DNA from 2 places in the Bacillus pacificus genome. Region 2 is predicted to be linked to the other one. Evidence: a T-box and tRNA genes for the amino acid it is inferred to sense, from the RefSeq annotation. Region 2 holds a T-box; the other holds one or more tRNA genes.
The links. A T-box is a leader RNA that pairs with one kind of tRNA and senses whether it is charged. The one in region 2 lies ahead of tyrS (tyrosine--tRNA ligase), so its partner is inferred to be a tRNA-Tyr.
Positions count from the first base shown of each region.

Region 1: it has a tRNA-Tyr gene. The T-box ahead of tyrS (tyrosine--tRNA ligase) is inferred to sense a tRNA for this amino acid. The anticodon was not compared.

Region 1 covers NZ_CP086328.1:4,930,669-4,942,055, reverse strand. Annotated here, with positions in the region: rRNA gene LMD38_RS25390 (23S ribosomal RNA) at 1-2,612, shown strand, start outside; rRNA gene rrf (5S ribosomal RNA) at 2,699-2,814, shown strand; tRNA gene LMD38_RS25380 (tRNA-Asn) at 2,824-2,898, shown strand; tRNA gene LMD38_RS25375 (tRNA-Thr) at 2,903-2,975, shown strand; tRNA gene LMD38_RS25370 (tRNA-Glu) at 3,000-3,074, shown strand; tRNA gene LMD38_RS25365 (tRNA-Val) at 3,080-3,155, shown strand; tRNA gene LMD38_RS25360 (tRNA-Tyr) at 3,173-3,256, shown strand; tRNA gene LMD38_RS25355 (tRNA-Gln) at 3,322-3,396, shown strand; tRNA gene LMD38_RS25350 (tRNA-Lys) at 3,402-3,477, shown strand; tRNA gene LMD38_RS25345 (tRNA-Gly) at 3,483-3,554, shown strand; tRNA gene LMD38_RS25340 (tRNA-Ala) at 3,565-3,637, shown strand; gene LMD38_RS25335 (glycerate kinase) at 3,753-4,898, shown strand; gene rocF (arginase) at 5,108-6,001, shown strand; gene cdaA (diadenylate cyclase CdaA) at 6,250-7,071, shown strand; gene LMD38_RS25320 (CdaR family protein) at 7,064-8,545, shown strand; gene glmM (phosphoglucosamine mutase) at 8,538-9,884, shown strand; gene LMD38_RS25310 (hypothetical protein) at 10,171-10,356, shown strand; gene glmS (glutamine--fructose-6-phosphate transaminase (isomerizing)) at 10,369-11,387, shown strand, end outside.
Region 2 covers NZ_CP086328.1:306,829-318,215, reverse strand. Annotated here, with positions in the region: gene LMD38_RS01500 (putative mucin/carbohydrate-binding domain-containing protein) at 1-1,045, opposite strand, end outside; gene LMD38_RS01495 (thioester domain-containing protein) at 1,618-2,541, opposite strand; gene LMD38_RS01490 (aldo/keto reductase) at 2,650-3,489, opposite strand; gene LMD38_RS01485 (MFS transporter) at 3,506-4,690, opposite strand; gene LMD38_RS01480 (winged helix-turn-helix transcriptional regulator) at 5,062-5,406, shown strand; gene LMD38_RS01475 (DUF1641 domain-containing protein) at 5,842-6,282, shown strand; gene LMD38_RS01470 (NAD(P)/FAD-dependent oxidoreductase) at 6,327-7,505, shown strand; gene tyrS (tyrosine--tRNA ligase) at 7,825-9,084, opposite strand; T-box leader at 9,136-9,351, opposite strand; gene murB (UDP-N-acetylmuramate dehydrogenase) at 9,448-10,365, opposite strand; gene LMD38_RS01455 (SET domain-containing protein) at 10,755-11,150, opposite strand; gene LMD38_RS01450 (DUF4077 domain-containing protein) at 11,317-11,387, opposite strand, start outside.

The DNA of each region.
Region 1 (11,387 bases), 630 kb from region 2:
ATACGGAGTTACAAAGGAACGAGGTAGACGAAGCGACCTGGAAAGGTCCGTCGTAGAGGGTAACAACCCCGTAGTCGAAACTTCGTTCTCTCTTGAATGTATCCTGAGTACGGCGGAACACGTGAAATTCCGTCGGAATCTGGGAGGACCATCTCCCAAGGCTAAATACTCCCTAGTGATCGATAGTGAACCAGTACCGTGAGGGAAAGGTGAAAAGCACCCCGGAAGGGGAGTGAAAGAGATCCTGAAACCGTGTGCCTACAAATAGTCAGAGCCCGTTAACGGGTGATGGCGTGCCTTTTGTAGAATGAACCGGCGAGTTACGATCCCGTGCGAGGTTAAGCTGAAGAGGCGGAGCCGCAGCGAAAGCGAGTCTGAATAGGGCGTTTAGTACGTGGTCGTAGACCCGAAACCAGGTGATCTACCCATGTCCAGGGTGAAGTTCAGGTAACACTGAATGGAGGCCCGAACCCACGCACGTTGAAAAGTGCGGGGATGAGGTGTGGGTAGCGGAGAAATTCCAATCGAACCTGGAGATAGCTGGTTCTCCCCGAAATAGCTTTAGGGCTAGCCTTAAGTGTAAGAGTCTTGGAGGTAGAGCACTGATTGGACTAGGGGTCCTCATCGGATTACCGAATTCAGTCAAACTCCGAATGCCAATGACTTATCCTTAGGAGTCAGACTGCGAGTGATAAGATCCGTAGTCAAAAGGGAAACAGCCCAGACCGCCAGCTAAGGTCCCAAAGTGTGTATTAAGTGGAAAAGGATGTGGAGTTGCTTAGACAACTAGGATGTTGGCTTAGAAGCAGCCACCATTTAAAGAGTGCGTAATAGCTCACTAGTCGAGTGACTCTGCGCCGAAAATGTACCGGGGCTAAATACACCACCGAAGCTGCGGATTGATACCGAATGGTATCAGTGGTAGGGGAGCGTTCTAAGGACAGTGAAGTCAGACCGGAAGGACTGGTGGAGTGCTTAGAAGTGAGAATGCCGGTATGAGTAGCGAAAGACGGGTGAGAATCCCGTCCACCGAATGCCTAAGGTTTCCTGAGGAAGGCTCGTCCGCTCAGGGTTAGTCAGGACCTAAGCCGAGGCCGACAGGCGTAGGCGATGGACAACAGGTTGATATTCCTGTACCACCTCTTTATCGTTTGAGCAATGGAGGGACGCAGAAGGATAGAAGAAGCGTGCGATTGGTTGTGCACGTCCAAGCAGTTAGGCTGATAAGTAGGCAAATCCGCTTATCGTGAAGGCTGAGCTGTGATGGGGAAGCTCCTTATGGAGCGAAGTCTTTGATTCCCCGCTGCCAAGAAAAGCTTCTAGCGAGATAAAAGGTGCCTGTACCGCAAACCGACACAGGTAGGCGAGGAGAGAATCCTAAGGTGTGCGAGAGAACTCTGGTTAAGGAACTCGGCAAAATGACCCCGTAACTTCGGGAGAAGGGGTGCTTTCTTAACGGAAAGCCGCAGTGAATAGGCCCAAGCGACTGTTTAGCAAAAACACAGCTCTCTGCGAAGCCGTAAGGCGAAGTATAGGGGGTGACACCTGCCCGGTGCTGGAAGGTTAAGGAGAGGGGTTAGCGTAAGCGAAGCTCTGAACTGAAGCCCCAGTAAACGGCGGCCGTAACTATAACGGTCCTAAGGTAGCGAAATTCCTTGTCGGGTAAGTTCCGACCCGCACGAAAGGTGTAACGATTTGGGCACTGTCTCAACCAGAGACTCGGTGAAATTATAGTACCTGTGAAGATGCAGGTTACCCGCGACAGGACGGAAAGACCCCGTGGAGCTTTACTGTAGCCTGATATTGAATTTTGGTACAGTTTGTACAGGATAGGCGGGAGCCTTTGAAACCGGAGCGCTAGCTTCGGTGGAGGCGCTGGTGGGATACCGCCCTGACTGTATTGAAATTCTAACCTACGGGTCTTATCGACCCGGGAGACAGTGTCAGGTGGGCAGTTTGACTGGGGCGGTCGCCTCCTAAAGTGTAACGGAGGCGCCCAAAGGTTCCCTCAGAATGGTTGGAAATCATTCGTAGAGTGCAAAGGCATAAGGGAGCTTGACTGCGAGACCTACAAGTCGAGCAGGGACGAAAGTCGGGCTTAGTGATCCGGTGGTTCCGCATGGAAGGGCCATCGCTCAACGGATAAAAGCTACCCCGGGGATAACAGGCTTATCTCCCCCAAGAGTCCACATCGACGGGGAGGTTTGGCACCTCGATGTCGGCTCATCGCATCCTGGGGCTGTAGTCGGTCCCAAGGGTTGGGCTGTTCGCCCATTAAAGCGGTACGCGAGCTGGGTTCAGAACGTCGTGAGACAGTTCGGTCCCTATCCGTCGTGGGCGTAGGAAATTTGAGAGGAGCTGTCCTTAGTACGAGAGGACCGGGATGGACGCACCGCTGGTGTACCAGTTGTTCTGCCAAGGGCATAGCTGGGTAGCTATGTGCGGAAGGGATAAGTGCTGAAAGCATCTAAGCATGAAGCCCCCCTCAAGATGAGATTTCCCATAGCGTAAGCTAGTAAGATCCCTGAAAGATGATCAGGTTGATAGGTTCGAGGTGGAAGCATGGTGACATGTGGAGCTGACGAATACTAATAGATCGAGGACTTAACCATATAATATGTAGCAATGTTATCTAGTTTTGAAGGAATATATAATTTTCCTCTTGACATTTCGAAAGAAATGTTTATAATGATAAAAGTCTGGTAATGATGGCAGAGAGGTCACACCCGTTCCCATACCGAACACGGAAGTTAAGCTCTCTAGCGCCGATGGTAGTTGGGACCTTGTCCCTGTGAGAGTAGGACGTTGCCAGGCTAATATTATTCCGCAGTAGCTCAGTGGTAGAGCTATCGGCTGTTAACCGATCGGTCGTAGGTTCGAGTCCTACCTGCGGAGCCATTATGCTTCCATAGCTCAGCTGGTAGAGCACTTCCATGGTAAGGAAGAGGTCACCGGTTCAAGCCCGGTTGGAAGCTTGGGAATAGGTTTAAAACTTTTTTGGCCCGTTGGTCAAGTGGTTAAGACACCGCCCTTTCACGGCGGTAACACGGGTTCGAATCCCGTACGGGTCACCACTTTTGGAGGATTAGCTCAGCTGGGAGAGCACCTGCCTTACAAGCAGGGGGTCGGCGGTTCGATCCCGTCATCCTCCACCATATATATTTTAAATGTCGGAGGGGTAGCGAAGTGGCTAAACGCGGCGGACTGTAAATCCGCTCCTTCGGGTTCGGCAGTTCGAATCTGCCCCCCTCCACCATTTTCTTTAAAATAACCTGAGAGGGTTTATTTTTTTGAAAAGATAACCATACTAGTAAATATTAATGGGCTATAGCCAAGCGGTAAGGCAACGGACTTTGACTCCGTCATGCGCTGGTTCGAATCCAGCTAGCCCAGCCATTTACGAGCCATTAGCTCAGTTGGTAGAGCATCTGACTTTTAATCAGAGGGTCGAAGGTTCGAGTCCTTCATGGCTCACCATTTTCGCGGAAGTAGTTCAGTGGTAGAATACAACCTTGCCAAGGTTGGGGTCGCGGGTTCGAATCCCGTCTTCCGCTTAATTACTAAGGGGCCTTAGCTCAGCTGGGAGAGCGCCTGCCTTGCACGCAGGAGGTCAGCGGTTCGATCCCGCTAGGCTCCATCTAATAGAGAAAGCTTACATCATATGATGTAAGCTTTTTTTGTGTTTAAAAAGACAACTTTCATACTTGTCATTTAAAATGGAGAAAACGTGAAAATAAAGGATGGGGATAATTATGAAAGTTGTTATTGCATCTGATTCATATAAAGAAAGCTTAAAAGCTATAGAAGTATGTGAAGCTATTGAAAGAGGTTTTGGAGCAATTTTTCCTAAAGCAGAGTATGTAAAAATACCAATTGGAGACGGAGGGGAAGGAACGGTTGATTCCCTTGTTGATGCTACAAGCGGGAGGATTATATCATTTCATGTGACAGGACCGCTTAGAGAGAGCGTACAAGCCTTTTACGGTATGTCTAAAGATAAAAAGACAGCGTTTATTGAAATGGCAGCAGCATCAGGCTTACAACACGTTCCAGCTAAAAAGCGAAACCCACTTATTACGACGACGAAAGGAACAGGAGAACTTATACTACATGCGCTAGACGAAGGAGCTGAGCATATCATTTTAGGACTGGGAGGAAGTGCTACAAATGATGGAGGAGCGGGTATGTTGTCAGCTTTAGGAGTCAGGTTTATAAATGGAAAAGGAGAAGTAATAGAGCCGTCTGGTGGAACGTTACATTCGATTGTCTCTATTGATTTTTCACAAATGGATTCACGCTTAAAGCATATAAAGATAGAAGCAGCATGTGATGTAGATAATCCGTTAGTTGGAATAAGAGGAGCATCTTTCGTATTTGGGCGACAAAAGGGTGCGGATGAAGAGATGATGAAAGAGCTGGATGAGAATTTAAAGCATTATGCGCATATCCTTAAACAATACCTATTTTGCGACGTATCTAAAATACCTGGTGCAGGAGCTGCAGGAGGTATGGGAGCAGCTGTTATTGCAGTGCTGAAAGGAAGCTTGCGGAGGGGAATTGAAATTGTATTAGATTATACAAATTTTGATAAGCATATAGAAGGTGCAGATTTAATTATAACTGGCGAAGGGAGAATAGATGAACAAACAGCATATGGAAAGGCCCCAGTAGGTGTTGCGGAGCGTGCAAAGCTTTTTCATATTCCTGTCATTGCGATTGGGGGATCAGTATCTCCGAATTACTCGGCTGTTCATGAAAAAGGAATTGATGCAGTATTTAGTATTACAACAAGTCCGATGACATTAGAGGAGGCATATAAAGTAGCAGAAGAGAATATTGAAATGACAGCAAAGAATATTGCAGCAGTGTGGAAAATAGCATCAGAAAAACACTTCTAAATGCGGGAGTGTTTTTTATTATTATCTAATAATAATGATAGTAGTTGTTTCATTAAGTTAACTTTATACATAGAATAGTCTTAACATTTGGATTTTGAAGCGGATATAAGTGAATAATTTGTATATCCATACAGAAAAATGTCGAGTTGAGTCAGACTATATAAAAGATTTAAAATATTTAGTGAAGGCACAAAAGGGGGATACTATCTATGAAAAAAGAAATTTCAGTTATTGGAGTTCCAATGGATTTAGGCCAGATGCGTCGTGGAGTTGATATGGGGCCGAGCGCAATCCGTTATGCAGGTGTAATTGAAAGAATTGAAGAAATTGGATATGACGTTAAAGATATGGGAGATATATGTATAGAGAGAGAAAAAGAAGTAGATGTAAATACAAGCTTAAGAAACCTTACACAAGTTGCAACTGTATGTAACGAATTAGCAAGTAAGGTGGATCATATTATAGAAGAAGGGCGTTTTCCACTTGTATTAGGTGGCGATCATAGTATCGCTATTGGTACATTAGCTGGTGTTGCGAAACATTATAAAAACCTAGGTGTTATTTGGTATGATGCACATGGCGATTTAAATACAGAAGAAACTTCACCATCTGGAAATATTCACGGTATGTCACTTGCAGCAAGTTTAGGGTATGGACATCCGGCGCTTGTAGATTTATACGGGGCATATCCAAAGGTGAAAAAAGAGAATGTTGTAATTATCGGTGCACGTGCATTAGATGAAGGAGAAAAAGACTTTATTCGAAATGAAGGTATTAAAGTATTTTCAATGCACGAGATTGATCGTATGGGTATGACGGCTGTTATGGAAGAAACAATCGCGTATTTATCTCATACTGATGGTGTGCATTTATCATTAGATTTAGATGGTCTTGATCCTCATGATGCACCAGGAGTTGGAACACCTGTAATTGGTGGCTTATCTTATCGTGAAAGTCATTTAGCAATGGAGATGTTAGCGGAAGCTGATATTGTTACATCTGCCGAGTTTGTTGAGGTAAATACGATTTTAGATGAGCGAAATAGAACGGCAACAACAGCGGTTGCTTTAATGGGTTCTTTATTCGGTGAAAAACTAAAATAAATGTAAGAAAAGCAACTGAGAAGTTGCTTTTTTTATTTGAAAATAGGCGTATAATAATGATTTATATTATACTGTACGATAAGAATGTTTGACATCTTACCAATTTAGACTAAAGGGGGTTGTTTGTAATTGTCGTTTGTTTCATGTATGGTATAATTAACTAGTTGTTGGAAATACATACAGATAGAGCATAAAACAATATTTCAATATATGGATAGAATTGCTCGTAAGTAGGAGGAAGGGTTAGCATGCCTTTTGAAGATACGACCATTTTGAAATATCTTAGTACGGCATTAGATATTGCCGTTGTATGGTTTATTATATATAAGCTAATTCTCATAATCCGAGGGACGAAAGCTGTTCAACTTTTAAAAGGGATTACAGTTATTATTGTCGTTCGGATGATCAGTATTTTCCTTGGATTGCGAACGCTATATTGGCTAACTGAACAAGTATTAACGTGGGGATTTTTAGCCGTTATTATTATTTTCCAGCCAGAATTGCGAAGAGCGCTTGAGCAGCTAGGACGCGGGAGTTTATTTTCGCGTACTGGAACTCATGAGGATGATGAGCCTGAAATGGTTGCAACAGCGATAGCGAAAGCAACGGAATATATGGGAAAACGTAGAATTGGTGCATTAATTACCTTGTCAAAAGAGACCGGTATGGGTGATTATGTAGAAACGGGTATTCCGCTAAATGCAAACGTATCATCGGAATTACTCATTAATATTTTCATTCCAAACACACCTCTTCACGATGGAGCAGTAATTATGCAAGGAAGTACCATTAAAGCAGCAGCTTGCTATCTTCCGTTATCAGAAAGTCCATTTATCTCTAAGGAGTTAGGAACTAGGCATCGCGCTGCAATGGGAGTTAGTGAAGTTACTGATAGCATTACAGTAGTTGTGTCGGAAGAAACAGGCCAAATTTCTTTAACGAAAAATGGTAAGTTGCATCGTGATTTGAAGACAGAACAACTGAAAGATATGTTGTTAGCTGAATTTAGTGCGAACGAAAAAACGACTTCTTCGTCTTTATGGAATTGGAGGAGAAAGCGTCATGGATAAGTTAATGGAGAATCATTGGTTTTTAAAGGGGATCTCATTACTATTGGCGTGTATGCTTTTTATGTCAGCGACTTTAACTGAAAAAAATACGACATCGGGGATACTACCTTTTGCAAATGATGCGAAAGAAACATTAACTAATTATGCTATTAACGTTAAGTATGATGAAGAGAAATATATTGTAAGTGGTATTCCGGCAGAGGGCGTTAAGGTGAAGTTAGAGGGTCCAAAGGCAGCAGTTGCTACGGCAAAAGCGAAAAAACAATTTGATATACCAGTTGATTTGAGAGGTAGCGAAAAAGGAACGTATGAAGTTTCTTTGAAAACGAATGGACTTCCAGATGATGTGAAAGGAACAGTTCAGCCATCAACAATTAAAATTACTCTTCATGAAAAAGCGAGAAAATATGTTCATGTAGACTTGAAATTATCAAATGAGGATCAGATGTCAGCTGGTGCTACGCTCGAAAAATCAAACATTAAACCTGATACGGTTGAGGTAGTTGGGACGAAAGAAGAAATTGAAAGTATTTCATCTGCTAAGGCGTATGTTGATTTAAAAGGTGTTAATAAAACTGTTACAAAAACACCCGAAGTGACATTATACAATAAAGAAGGCAAACGTTTAAATGTAAGAACAAGTCCATCTAAAATTAGTGTAACGTTGAATGTGGCGACGCAAGCTACGGCCAATAATACTGAAAAAACTGTTCCTATAACATATGCGAAAAAGGGGAGTTTACCGGAAGGATTGGCCGTTACAAATGTTAGCGTTGAGCCGAGAGAAGTAACGATAGCAGGTCCAAAAGATATATTGGATAATATACAATCGATAGAGGGGGTCGAAGTAGATCTTAGTCAATTGACAGAGTCTACAACATTCGATACCTCTGTTTTATTACCAAAGGGTGTAACAAGTGCGAAGCCAAATCAAGTAAAGGTTTCAGTAGGCGTACAAAAAACAAAACAAACGAAAACAAGAACGATTGATGGTATATCAATTCAAAAAAATGGACTTTCTAAAGACGTTACGGCCCAGTTACTTTCGCCGCAAGATGGGAAGATAAGCGTTGATATTTCAGGAGAAACAAGTATAGTAGATAAAATAACAGCTGCTCAAATAACAGCAGTGATTAATCTACAAAATGTGTCTCCTGGGACGAAGGATGTTGCTATTCAAGTGAGTGGCCCTGGTAATATTTCAATAGAGCCAAAACAAAAAAGTGCTAAAGTCACAATTGTGAAGAAAGAAAATCCTGATAAAGAAGTACAGGGTAACGGTGAGCAACCAAATTCAAATAATAATAAAGATAATCAAACTGAAAAACCAAAAAATCCTGAACCTGAACCTAAGCCTGATCCAGAAAAGGAAAAGGAGAAGGAACCGGAACAAAATAAAGATAAAGAAACTAGCCAAGAGCCAACAGTAGATAATCAAAAAGAGCCAGAAAAAGGAGCGAATCATAATGGGTAAATATTTTGGTACAGATGGAGTACGCGGGGTTGCGAATCAGGAGTTAACACCTGAATTAGCGTTCAAAATTGGACGTTTTGGTGGTTATGTATTAACAAAAGATACAGACCGTCCAAAAGTAATTATCGGCCGTGATACACGTATATCAGGACATATGTTAGAAGGAGCTTTAGTAGCAGGTCTATTATCAACTGGAGCAGAAGTAATGCGTCTTGGTGTTATTTCTACACCAGGTGTTGCTTATTTAACGAAAGCGTTAGATGCACAAGCTGGTGTTATGATTTCTGCATCTCATAATCCAGTACAAGATAACGGAATTAAATTCTTCGGTTCAGACGGTTTTAAATTAACAGATGAGCAAGAAGCAGAAATCGAAGCTTTATTAGACAAAGAAGTGGATGAATTACCACGTCCAACAGGTACGAACCTTGGGCAAGTGAGTGATTATTTTGAAGGTGGACAAAAGTATTTACAATACATTAAACAAACTGTAGAGGAAGATTTCTCAGGTTTGCATATCGCTTTAGATTGTGCGCATGGTGCTACATCTTCTTTAGCTCCGTACTTATTTGCTGATTTAGAAGCTGATATTTCAACAATGGGAACTTCACCAAATGGTATGAACATTAACGATGGAGTAGGTTCTACGCATCCAGAAGTATTAGCTGAATTAGTAAAAGAAAAAGGTGCTGATATTGGTCTTGCTTTCGATGGTGATGGTGACCGTTTAATCGCTGTAGATGAAAAAGGAAACATCGTTGATGGCGATCAAATTATGTTTATTTGTGCAAAGTACATGAAAGAAACTGGTCAACTAAAGCACAATACAGTTGTTTCAACAGTTATGAGTAACTTAGGTTTCTACAAAGCACTTGAAGCTAACGGTATTACAAGTGATAAAACAGCAGTTGGTGATCGCTACGTAATGGAAGAAATGAAGCGCGGAGGTTACAACTTAGGTGGAGAACAATCAGGACATATTATCTTACTTGATTACATTACAACTGGTGATGGAATGTTAAGTGCACTTCAACTTGTAAACATTATGAAAATGACGAAAAAACCATTATCTGAGCTTGCAGGAGAAATGACAAAATTCCCGCAATTACTAGTAAACGTTCGTGTAACAGATAAAAAACTAGCACTAGAAAACGAAAAAATTAAAGAAATTATTCGTGTTGTAGAGGAAGAAATGAACGGTGATGGCCGCATTCTTGTTCGTCCATCTGGAACAGAACCACTTATTCGTGTAATGGCAGAAGCACCAACACAAGAAGTTTGTAATGCATATGTACATCGCATTGTAGAAGTTGTGAAAGCGGAAGTTGGCGCTGAATAATTTAATAAATTTATTGAAAAGGAGCACAATAAGTGCTCCTTTTTCATATGTTTTATAGATGGTGAAAAAATTTTCATTGACGGTTTATCCATGTTTGTTATAAGATGGTCTTGTTCTTTTTCTCAAAGGAAATATTGTAAATTATAGAAGCGCCAGAACTACAAGTAGTGTAGTTGACGAGGTGGGGTTTATCGAGATTTCGGCGGATGGCTCCCGGTTGTTCATCACAACCGCAAGCTTTTACTTAAATCATTAAGGTGACTTAGTGGACAAAGGTGAAAGTGTGATGAGAGAAAAGGAACGGATACAAACTAGCTGTATAAGTATATACGGACTTAAACCCAATCGAGAGGAAGGTGAAAGCCGTTACAAGCTTACAGGGCTAGCAATATGTAATCCGTTTTTTAGTATAAATAAAAATGGTATCGGACTATGTCGTTACATGTTCGCAGAGCAGTGTAAGCATTTGTAACGGCGACTAAACATGTGTGGAATCGTAGGATTTATTGGAGAGCAAGATGCAAAGGAAATTTTATTAAAAGGTTTAGAAAAGCTAGAATATCGTGGATATGATTCAGCAGGTATTGCAGTACAAGCAGAGAACGGTGTTGTTGTATACAAAGAAAAAGGCCGTATTGCAAAACTTCGCGAAATCGTAGATGAGAACGTAGCAACAAGCGTGGGAATCGGTCACACACGCTGGGCTACACATGGTGTTCCGAGCAAAGTAAACGCGCATCCGCATCAAAGTACATCAAAGCGTTTTACACTAGTTCATAACGGTGTAATTGAAAACTATGAGTTAGTGAAGAAGGAATATTTACAAGATGTAACGTTCGTAAGTGAAACGGATACAGAGGTTATCGTACAGCTTATGGAACAACAAGTGAGCACAGGACTAAGTGTAGAAGAAGCGTTCCGTAATACGCTATCTCTTTTACATGGCTCTTATGCAATCGGATTACTTGATGCTGAAAATCCAAACATGATTTATGTTGCTAAAAACAAAAGCCCGCTATTAGTAGGTGTTGGTGACAACTTTAATGTTGTGGCGAGCGACGCTATGGCGATGTTACAAGTTACAGATCAATTTATTGAATTAATGGATAAAGAAATTGTAATTGTAACGAAAGAAAGTATTACAATTAAAAACTTACAAGGTGAAACGATTGAACGTGCACCGTTTACAGCGGAATTAGACGCAAGTGATATTGAAAAAGGAACATACCCTCATTTCATGCTTAAAGAAATCGATGAGCAACCACTTGTTATCCGTAATATAATTCAAAAGTATCAAGATGAAAATGGCGAGATTGAATTAGATCAAGACATCCGCAATGCGATTTTAGATAGCGATCGTATTTATATCATTGCATGTGGAACAAGTTATCATGCAGGTCTTGTTGGAAAACAATTTATCGAGAAGTTTGCAAAAATGCCAGTTGAAGTGCATGTAGCAAGTGAATTCTCTTATAACATGCCATTATTAACAGAAAGACCATT
Region 2 (11,387 bases):
CTTGTGCATCTGTTTGACCTAAATAAGCAAAAGCTGCCTTGTAGCGCTCCTCTTCTTCCAGCCTCGTTTGATGACCAAACTTAGTTTGAACTGCTAAAGAGTAAATATTAACGGTTACCTCTCCCAGGTCTTCCCACTCCCAAGGTGCCTGCTGATGTAAATGCCCAACTTCATGCCAAGGCCCCCATCCATCAGTTTTTAACTCTTTACTGTCTAATACATACTTCATCGCATTCTTAACATAAGAAGTGCGGTAATAGTATGCATTCATCCAATCGCCCTCTTCTGGATATCTATTTTCAACAAATTGAACATAGTGTTTTGGCGCTTTCGCCACCCCTACACTCTCTTCAGATAATCCCGAAATCTTATTTTCTATGCGAATGATTTGATCATGCAGCTTCAATAATTCTGTTGGATCTGTATTTTTCATATAATCTTGTACAGCATCATAGCTTGATGTGATTAGGCTTCTTTCTCCTCTTAATTCCACTGCATATGGATTCTCATACTTTTTCAACATTTCATCCCAATCTTTTTTCGTATGCTTTCCTAACATGAATAATGGAAAATGACTTCCACCATTAGTAACTTCAGCTGTGATATCACCTTGATTGTTCGGGTTATAGAAATACAGTATCCCGCCCACTGGAGATGATATTACATTTTCACCAGGTGTTAAATCAAATTCCTTAGGGTCTTCTTCATCATACGCATGTGTTCCTATAAAAGCTTTAATAGACTTATCACCTTTTATTTTAATTTTCATTTCTTCATTTGGCTTTGCATAAATCCCAGTTGGTTCATTTGCCGCTAGTTCCCAGTCCACCTTTAAACGATCTCGTTCCTCAGTGACATCACCTTTTCCAGGCACATAAAACGTCCTCTGCTCCAAACGACTCTCTTTGCTCTCTTCCAACTTTCCACCTTTAACCTCTTCCAAAGGTGCCGCATATCCTTTTGATGCTTCAAAAGCTACTGGTGATAATAATGTAGAAATACATATTCCAGCTACTAATACCCTACTCTTTTTCTTCTTCGACATAATCTGTGTCCCCTGTTCCTTTATTTAGAAAAACCATCCTATATATTTGTTTAATGAAAAATCCTATTATTTTTATAAAAACATGTAATAAATAAACGAACACCTTGCGCACCTGTATCTATTACTACCGCATTTCCCTCCATGTATTCGCTTTCTTAAATTGTAAAATTTTTATGTAATATGTCCTCCTCACTTCTCTCTATTTGTGATGAGTTCTCTTCGTACATAAAAAGAGAATAGTAAAAGATATCATTTAGTATTGTCATCTATACATGTAAAGTTATAAATAACAATAAAGTCTTACATTTTCTTCATATATGACCATCTATAGGTAGTTTTTCCAACTGAATTTTACACGCTTTACACTTTGTTTGATAGCCTTTTCAATTAGAATAATGTTACAATTTTGTGAATTTAATCTGTTAATCTTAACGTTTGGATTTTATTATATTTCGTTATTTTCAAATAGCTTTTATAACATAAAAACAGTGCTTTGTTTAGTTAATAGTTATTTTAATATAATTTTATATTTCATATATAAAAAGCATTGGTTAATACCAATGCTTTCATCCTTACCTTTTATATTGATTCGGTTTATGCGGTTCGTTTGGAGTATATGGTTTATTATTATGATCATGGCTATGTGTTTTTTTCCAGCTCACCGATAACTCCGGACTTGTTTTTTCCTCACTTCTCTCAAGTAATACGACTGCATTTTGAATCGTCGGTGTCCCTTTATAAGAAATTCCTTGTAACTTCGTTAATTTCCCGATTACTTTAAAGCTAAATCCACCAGCTGGTGTTTGTTTAGGAATTAAAATGCGGAACTTTTCTCCTACATTAAATTCCGTTTTTGCTTCGCCTTTTTCATTTACAAACTTCACGCCCGCTGGTGCACCTGTTGCTTGCACTTTATACGTTCCGCTTTTTGCATTTGTTTCTACTGTATATAAGCCTGTTTCAAAGAAATCATTTTTCAATACCGCTTGTTGTTCCTCTGATGGTACGACACTCATCGTAATTTCTTGTAATTCTTCACTAGCATTTGCCTTAGCAACGATATCTTTCGTTAACTTTTCTACATTTTTATTACGGAAGTCTAAATCATTAATATCGATTTGTTTTAATGCATTCCACACTGCAAGCTGCGTTGCGTAATGTGCCTCTCTCCAATCAGAAACACCCAATTCTTGCGGGCTCTTTTGTGGATATCCATTCAATAGTACACGGTACACATTAATATCCACTTTCCCCATTTCCGGTAAATCTTGACCGCTTGGAGATTTCAAATCTACATTTAAGCAAAAAGCAATTTTCCCATCTGCCGTTTTAATAAGCTCTGTGCGGATTGGTTTCTTCTTGGACTTACTATAGCTCCAATCCATTTGATACTTTGTATGGTCCATAACTTCTGCGAATGCCTTTTGAAGTGGGAATAACACAAATAAAACACTTAAAAACATAGCTAAAATTTTGAACGATTGCTTTATATTCATGTTTACAGCCCCTTAATAACAAACTTAATACTAAGTAGTATTTATTTAGAAACTATTTTTATGCACAAAAAAAGAGTGCTTTTACACACTCTTTTTCTCACCTTAATCTTAGAAATCAAAGTTATCAGGATCTGGACCAACACGGTGATTTTGGTTTAACGCATCGATTTTTTCCATGTCCTCTTTCGTTAATTCAAAGTTAAACACATCAGCGTTTGCAATAATACGGTGTTCTTTCGTTGATTTTGGAATTGTAATTACTCCATTTTGAAGATCCCAACGTAAAATAACTTGAGCTGTCGTTTTACCGTGTTTCTCTGCAATTGCTTGTAATGTTTCATTATCTAATAATTGACCTTGCATTAATGGTGACCATGCTTCCATTTGAATACCTTGTTCTTTACAGAAAGCTTGTAGTTCTTTTTGTGTTAAACGAGGGTGGTATTCCACTTGGTTAATCATTGGTTTAATTTCTGCATCTTTCATTACATCTTGTAAGTGATGGATTTGGAAGTTACTTACGCCAATTGCACGTACGCGCTCTTCTTTATAAAGTGTTTCTAACGCTCTCCACGTATCTTTATATTTCCCTTCTACAGGCCAATGAACAAGATATAAATCTAAATAATCTAGCTCTAATTTTTTTAAGCTTTCTTCATATGCAGCAAGTGTCGTTTCATATCCTTGATCCGAATTCCACACTTTTGAAGTAATGAATAAATCTTCACGAGAAATGCCTGCTTCTTTTATACCTGCACGAATTCCTTCACCTACAGCTTTTTCATTTCCGTAAATTGCAGCTGTATCGATGCTGCGATATCCTGCTTTAATCGCTGATTTTACAGCTTCTACAAGTTCTGGCCCATCTTCTACTTTAAATACGCCTAAACCGAACCAAGGCATTTCTACACCGTTATGCAATGTTGTTGTACTTTGTAAATTTTTCATTATATTTTCTCTCCTTCTATTTCACTTGATCTCTTTTTTCTAAAGTCATACTCCACGCCGTTAAAATAACAGCACCTACTACCATCACACCGCCTACCCAAGCTGTATGAATTAATCCTAACGAGTTCGTTACAATACCACCTAAATAAGCACCAAGAGCGATTCCAGCGTTAAATGCCGCAATGTTAATCGCGGATGCCACATCAACAGCGCTAGGTACAAATCGTTCAGCCAATATAACAACGTATACTTGTAGTCCTGGAACATTCATAAATGCGAATAGTCCCATAAAAATAATTGTGATGAATCCAGCGACTTGAAACGGCGCTGTAAATGTTAAAACAAATAATACAATTGCTTGAATAAAGAACATGTAAAATAACGCTCGAATCGGATTATGATTTGATAATTTTCCGCCGACCATATTCCCAATCGCAATTGCAATTCCGTACACTAACAAAATAATTGTAACGGTACTTGCTTTAAATCCTGTCACTTCTTGTAATAGGGGAGATAAATACGTAAATGTTACGAATGTTCCCCCGTACCCTAATGCAGTAATGATAAATACAAGTAATAGTCTTCCATTTGTAATCAGCTTAAACTGATCGCGAAATGATACAGACGTACCTTTTTTTAAATTAGAAGGAATGAGCATACTGTTGGCGATTAAGGCAACGATTCCAATTGCCACAATTACCATAAACGATGCTCTCCATCCAAATTGCTGACCGATAAATGTTCCAATTGGCACACCTGTAATGGTCGCAACCGTTAAACCAGTAAACATAAATGCAATTGCACTCGCACGTTTATTCTCAGGTACAAGCGCAGCCGCAATTGTCGATCCTATCGACATAAAAACGCCGTGTGCAAACGCAGATACAACCCTTGCGATAAGTAACACAGTAAAGCTTGTTGCCACTGCCGCAATTCCATTACCAATAATGAAAATAATCATAATCCACATTAATAATGTCTTTCGCGACATACTAGCTGTTACTGACGTTAATACCGGGGCACCGAACGCTACTCCTAACGCATATAAAGAAACGGTTAAACCCGCTGTTGTAACAGAAACATGTAAATCCTCTGAAATAGATGGTAATAAACCGACACTAATAAATTCGGTTGTACCAATTCCAAACGCACTAATTGCTAGTGCTAATAAAGCAAACATACTTCTTCGATTCGTCTGCATAGCCGAAGAAGATACTGTATATGAATTCAATTGAACCCCTCCTTAATACGAGAAATCCAATCATAATAGTGTGAAAAAAGGCCTTTTTTCTTCTACAAAAATAACTTTATTGCTCATATATGCTATTATGAATGGCTTCGCTCTTTTTTTGAAGAACGCACTTAAAAGTACGATAGGTACCAAAAAGTAACATAGGCACTTTTTAGTACCGTACTACTCATTTCCCTCTTACGTATGCTATTATGGAACATATTCAACATGATAAAAAGTACGTACTTTAAAGTGCTATAGGTACTTTTTAGTAACATTTAAATGATTTAGCTTCTTTTGTTGGAGAAATGCAATCTAGATTCATCAAAGGAGATTTTTATATGAAGAAATATAACATTCCCGTTGAAGCGACTTTAGAAGTTATCGGCGGAAAATGGAAAGTCGTTATTCTTTGTCACTTAACGAAAGGTACAAAGAGAACGAGTGAATTAAAACGTCTTATGCCTGGTATTACACAAAAAATGTTAACGCAGCAATTACGCGAACTAGAAGACGACGGCGTTATTCAAAGAAAGGTATACAATCAAGTACCACCGAAAGTAGAATATTCCCTTACAGACTACGGTTGGTCTTTAGAATCCATTCTTGATTCCCTTTGTACTTGGGGCGAATGCCATCTTGAAAAAGAAGGTAAGACATCGATGCTAATTGCAGAAAGTGAATAAAAGGAAAAAGGAAAAAACGAACGTGAATTTGTTCGTTTTTTCCTTTTTTTGTTTATATATATGTACATTTCTAACTGGAACAAAATATTTTATACGCTTCCATACCTTGTCAGTACTACGTTATACACTCAATATCAAATAATTAGGAATCATTTTTATGTTAACATAGGTGTATATAGTATATAATATAGGATATATATTATATACACTTTCCGGTAACGGAGCTTTTCCATTATGCGGACAAGCCATATATCGGACAGTTCATAAATAATAAGTAAGACGTTATGGTTTTAGATTTATGTTTGCAGCTTACTTGCTGTCATAAATTTAAAGGCATTTTATTGTGTTTTGTGAAACTTTGTATAAAGTTTCGTAACCGTTTACTATCTTACTTATCAAAAATAAGAGTATTGCTATCGTAAAGGAGAATTGGAGATGCCAGAAACTATGACTCAAACAAAGCCAGAACAAGAAACTGTACAAATTTCTGCTAGCCAAGGACAACTTGATGTACTTGATCAGTTGTTAAAACCTGAGGTACAAGAATCATTAACAACACTAGTAGAACAGCTTCCAAAATTAACTGAGCTTGTTAACATTTTAACTAAGTCTTATGACTTCGCTCAAACTGTTGCTACTGATGAAGTATTAAAAAGCGACACTGTTGGTGCAATCACAGAGCTTGTAGAACCTGTAAAAGATACAGTGAAAAGCATGGCTGCAACTGCAATCGAAGCGAAAGACCGTGCTGACGAAAGCAACGAAGTTATCGGCCTATTCGGTCTTTTAAAATTACTAAAAGATCCACAAGCACAAAAAATGTTCCGCTTTGTGAACGCATATCTTCAAATTAGTGCAGAACGTAACAATAAATAAGTTAACTTATAACAACAATTAGTAAAGACGGGGGATATCATACTATGTCAAAACAAATTGTCATCTTAGGCGCTGGTTATGGCGGTCTTCTTGCCGCTTTAAACGTACGTAAATATTACAGCAAATCAGAAGCACAAGTTACAGTGATTAACCAATACCCAACACACCAAATCATCACTGAACTACACCGCCTTGCAGCTGGTAACGTGTCTGAGCAAGCAGTTGCAATGCCACTTACAAAGCTTTTCAAAGGTAAAGATATCGATCTTAAAATCGCAACAGTTGAGTCATTCTCAGTTGATAGCAAAGAAATCAAATTAGCTGGCGGCACTACTTTATCTTACGATGCACTTGTAGTTGCTTTAGGAAGTAAAACTGCTTACTTCGGTATTCCAGGACTAGAAGAAAACAGCATGGTATTAAAATCTGCTGCTGATGCAAACAAAATCTACAAACACGTTGAAGACCGTATTCGTGAATACGCGAAAACGAAAAACGAAGCTGATGCTACAATCGTAATCGGTGGTGGCGGATTAACTGGCGTTGAGCTAGTTGGTGAGCTTGCTGACATTATGCCTAAACTTGCAAAAAGCCACGGCGTAAATCCAAAAGAAGTTAAACTTCTTCTTGTTGAAGCAGGTCCAAAAATCCTTCCAGTATTACCAGACCACTTAATCGAACGTGCAACTACTAGCCTAGAAGCACGCGGCGTTACATTCTTAACTGGTCTTCCTGTAACAAACGTTGCTGGCAATGAAATTGACTTAAAAGACGGTCAAAAACTTGTTGCTAACACATTCGTTTGGACAGGTGGCGTTCAAGGTAACCCACTAATCGGTGAATCAGGTCTTGAAGTAAACCGTGGTCGTGCAACAGTTGATGCATACCTACAATCTACTTCTCACAAAAACGTATTCGTTGCTGGAGACAGCGCTGTTGTCTTCGCTCCAGACGGACGTCCATACCCACCAACTGCACAAATCGCTTGGCAAATGGGTGAGTTAATTGGATACAACTTATACGCAGCACTAGAAGGCAAAGCATTCGAAGAGTTCGCACCTGTAAACTCTGGAACACTTGCTAGTCTAGGACGTAAAGATGCTGTTGCTACAATCGGAGCAAGCAATACTCCACTTAAAGGCTTACCAGCATCATTAATGAAAGAAGCAAGTAACGTTCGTTACTTATCACACATTAAAGGTCTATTCAGCTTAGCTTACTAATCTGAATATAAGCCCGAATCATGCCCTGCATGGTTCGGGCTATTTTTATCCCGCTTTAATGGGCAGTAAGACCCCCACTGATTAAAGTTTCACTTTATCCGTAATTTTCTCTAACTTATTTATTCGTCAAAAAAATGATATACCCTTTAAATTTATCTAAATATACTGACTTTTTCACAATAAAAGCTGTCCCGTTTTGGAACAGCTTTTATTGTCACCTTTTGTCGGTAAATCGATATATCGAGAAAATCGCCGATATAATTCGAGTTACGGTCGATATATTCGAAAAATCGCCGATATAATTTTTCCGTCTTGTTTACTATCCTAACTTCACAAGGCTGTAGTTCTTCTTCCCTTTACGAATAATAATAAATCGTCCATCAAATGAATTTTCTACCGTAACATCCGTACCTACATCCGTTACTTTTTCGCCATTCATAGAAATAGCTCCATTATTAATATCTTCGCGTGCTTGTCGTCTAGATGGTTCGATTCCTAAATCAACGAGCCATTCTACGATATTTTTCGTCTCTTTTGAAGACTGGAATGTTGGCATTTCTTTAAAGCCTTGTTCAATTTCATCGGCTGTTAACGATTTAATATCTCCGCTAAATAACGCTGCTGTAATTTTCACAGCTTGCAGCAACGCTTCTTCTCCATGAACGAATTTCGTCATTTCTTCCGCTAATACTTTTTGCGCTTCACGTTTATGAGGCTCTGTCTCTACCTTCACTGCCAACTCATCGATGCGCTCTTTCGTTAAGAACGTAAAGTATTTCAAGTATTTAACGACATCACGGTCATCTGTATTCATCCAGAACTGGTAAAATTCAAACGGTGTTGTTTTTTCAGGATCAAGCCAAACGGCACCACCTGCTGATTTACCAAACTTCGTACCATCAGATTTCAATAGTAACGGAATCGTCAATCCGAATACTTTCGCTTCGTGCCCTTCTAACTTACGAATTAAATCTAAACCACTCGTAATATTTCCCCATTGGTCACTACCGCCAATTTGTAGTTGAACATCTTCTTTCGTGTATAAATGATGGAAGTCCATCGCTTGCAGGATTTGGTACGTAAATTCTGTGAAAGAAATTCCTGTATCTAAACGACTTGCTACGATATCTTTTGCTAACATACTATTAATGCTAAAGTTTTTCCCGTAATCACGTAAAAACTCAATAATATTTATTTCATGTGTCCAATCGTAGTTATTTACCATCTTTACTTCGCTATTTCCGCCAAAATCAAATAGCTTTTTCATTTGTGCTGTTAACGCATCCACATTATGTTGAACTACTTCTAGCGTTTGAAGTTGGCGTTCTGATTGACGTCCACTTGGATCACCAATTGTTCCTGTTGCTCCGCCAATTAAAATAACCGGATGATGGCCAGCTAACTGAAATCTTTTCATCATCATAAACGGAATCAAATGTCCGATATGCATACTATCACCAGTCGGATCAACTCCGCAGTATAGCGAAATCTTTTTCTCTTCTACTAGCTTACGTAAACCTTCTTCGTCAGTCTGTTGATTAATGGCGCCGCGCCATTCTAATTCATCAATAATGTTCATTTTTTGTCATCCCCTTTATTTTTTAAAAACAAAAAATCCCTATGTCTATGACATAGGGACGATGATTCACCGTGTTACCACCCAGTTTGTATAAATAGCATAGCTACTCATACCACTCTCAGCAATAGTATCGATTGCCAATCCGCTTAGCATTACCTAAGATACTCCAGAGTGTAATTCACAAGTTTGTTTGTGCTAGGTTCCAGCATCCCCTAGCTCTCTCGTTAACAGTGACAAACTGCTACTGGGCTCTTTCAACGTATGTTATTTGTTAAATTATTAGCCATTATATTGAATTGCAAACAAATTGTCAACAATACCCAAATGTTATTTTAAAATAATTCGCAGTTTCATACGTATATGTTATTCTTTATCTTCTCCAATAATCCTTACTTCACGCTCTAACTTCACGCCAAATTTCTCTTCAACTGTTTTTTGTACAAAGTGAATTAAATCGATATAATCTTGTGCCGTTCCGTTATCAACATTCACCATAAATCCAGCGTGTTTTAGAGAAACTTCCACTCCACCAATTCGCTTACCTTGTAGTCCTGATTCTTGAATCAATTTACCAGCAAAGTTATTTGGTGGGCGTTTAAATACGCTACCGCATGAAGGGTATTCTAGAGGCTGTTTTGACTCACGTTTAAACGTTAAATCATCCATTTTTGCTTTAATTTCTTCATATACACCTTCTTCAAGTTCAAATCTCGCTTCAAGAATAATGTAATGGTTGTTCGCAAATACACTCTTACGATATCCAAATTCAAATGCTTCTTTCGTCAAAGTACGTAGCTCTCCATCACCTGTCATTACGACAGCTTCTGTTAATACAAACGAAATCTCACCGCCGTATGCACCTGCATTCATATATAATGCTCCGCCAACTGAACCTGGAATACCACAAGCAAATTCAAGACCCGTTAAGTTATGGTCTAACGCAATACGTGATACGTCAATAATTGCTGCACCGCACTGTGCTACAATCGTCGTTCCTGTTACAGTAACACCTGTAATATGAATTAAACTTACTGTAATCCCGCGAATTCCACCATCTTTAATAATAACATTGGATCCATTTCCTAAAAACGTAACTGGAATATTATATTTGTTCGCATATTTAATAACTTCTTGAATTTCGTCATAATTTGTCGGCGCAACAAAAACATCTGCTTTTCCGCCAACTTTAATATGCGTATGATTCTTTAACATTTCATCTTGTTTCACATGACCTTCAGGCAATACCGTACTTAAATATTCATAAACCTCTTGCATATTCATTTTACGATTCCTCTATTTCTATATTCTTTTTATCCCGTTATACGGGCCCATAATATCCCCACATACATGAAATGAACCTAAAGTGGTGGATACAGTGTACCCAAAATCAATTCGAGACACCTATTAACCTCTTAATTTATAAGAGGTGCCACTCATATTAAAATATATATTGCATAATAAAGCAACCCAAATAGGCTACTAAACTTGACATGTCATCAGAAAGACAACAATTTGTAAAATATATTACTTTTTCAAAACACTACCCTTCAGTATCTTACTATACCACACGAAAATAAAGTGGTATTTTTTTGTAATTTTTGCTTTATTTTCATCAATAAAAAAGATGCTTTTACCTATGTAAAAACATCTTTTTCATTACTTATTTTAAATTACTTTTCGTTCTCTTCTTTTTCTTTATCAAACCATAACAGTTCATCGTTATCCACTTCACCATTATAATTGATTAAGATTTCTTCTCCTGCTTTTATATCTTTATAAGCATAGAAGTTAAATGTATGATTCTCAAAGACAATATCATACGTCGCATTCGGTGTATATGAATGATTGAATAACATGCCGTATCCTAAAAGGATTGCCGTATGATTAATCCCATACTCAAATGCGTAGTCAGCAAGTAATGTTTTCTCAATGTGTTCATGCTGTTCATTCGGGTAAGAGATAACTGGCGCTGCGTGTATCAACTCACCTTTTTTAATATCACGAGTTGCAAATACACCTCTATTAAATTCTCCATCACTAAGTTCAGAAGTCTTAACTTCGATCATATACGTCACCTATTTAATTCTTTCTTTGAAGTATTTTAATTCCGCTATTAGCTGAATTTCATCTTCTTAAGCTTGGCAGAAAACGAGCAGAAAAGCAATTAAAATCCGAGCAAGTCTTCGTTTAAATGAAAAAAGGGCACAAACGTTGTGCCCTTTTTAAGTGATATTACTTTTCTAAAATATTTTCTAACAATTTCACTTGCTCGCTAACAGTATGTAATGTCTTCACAGATGTAT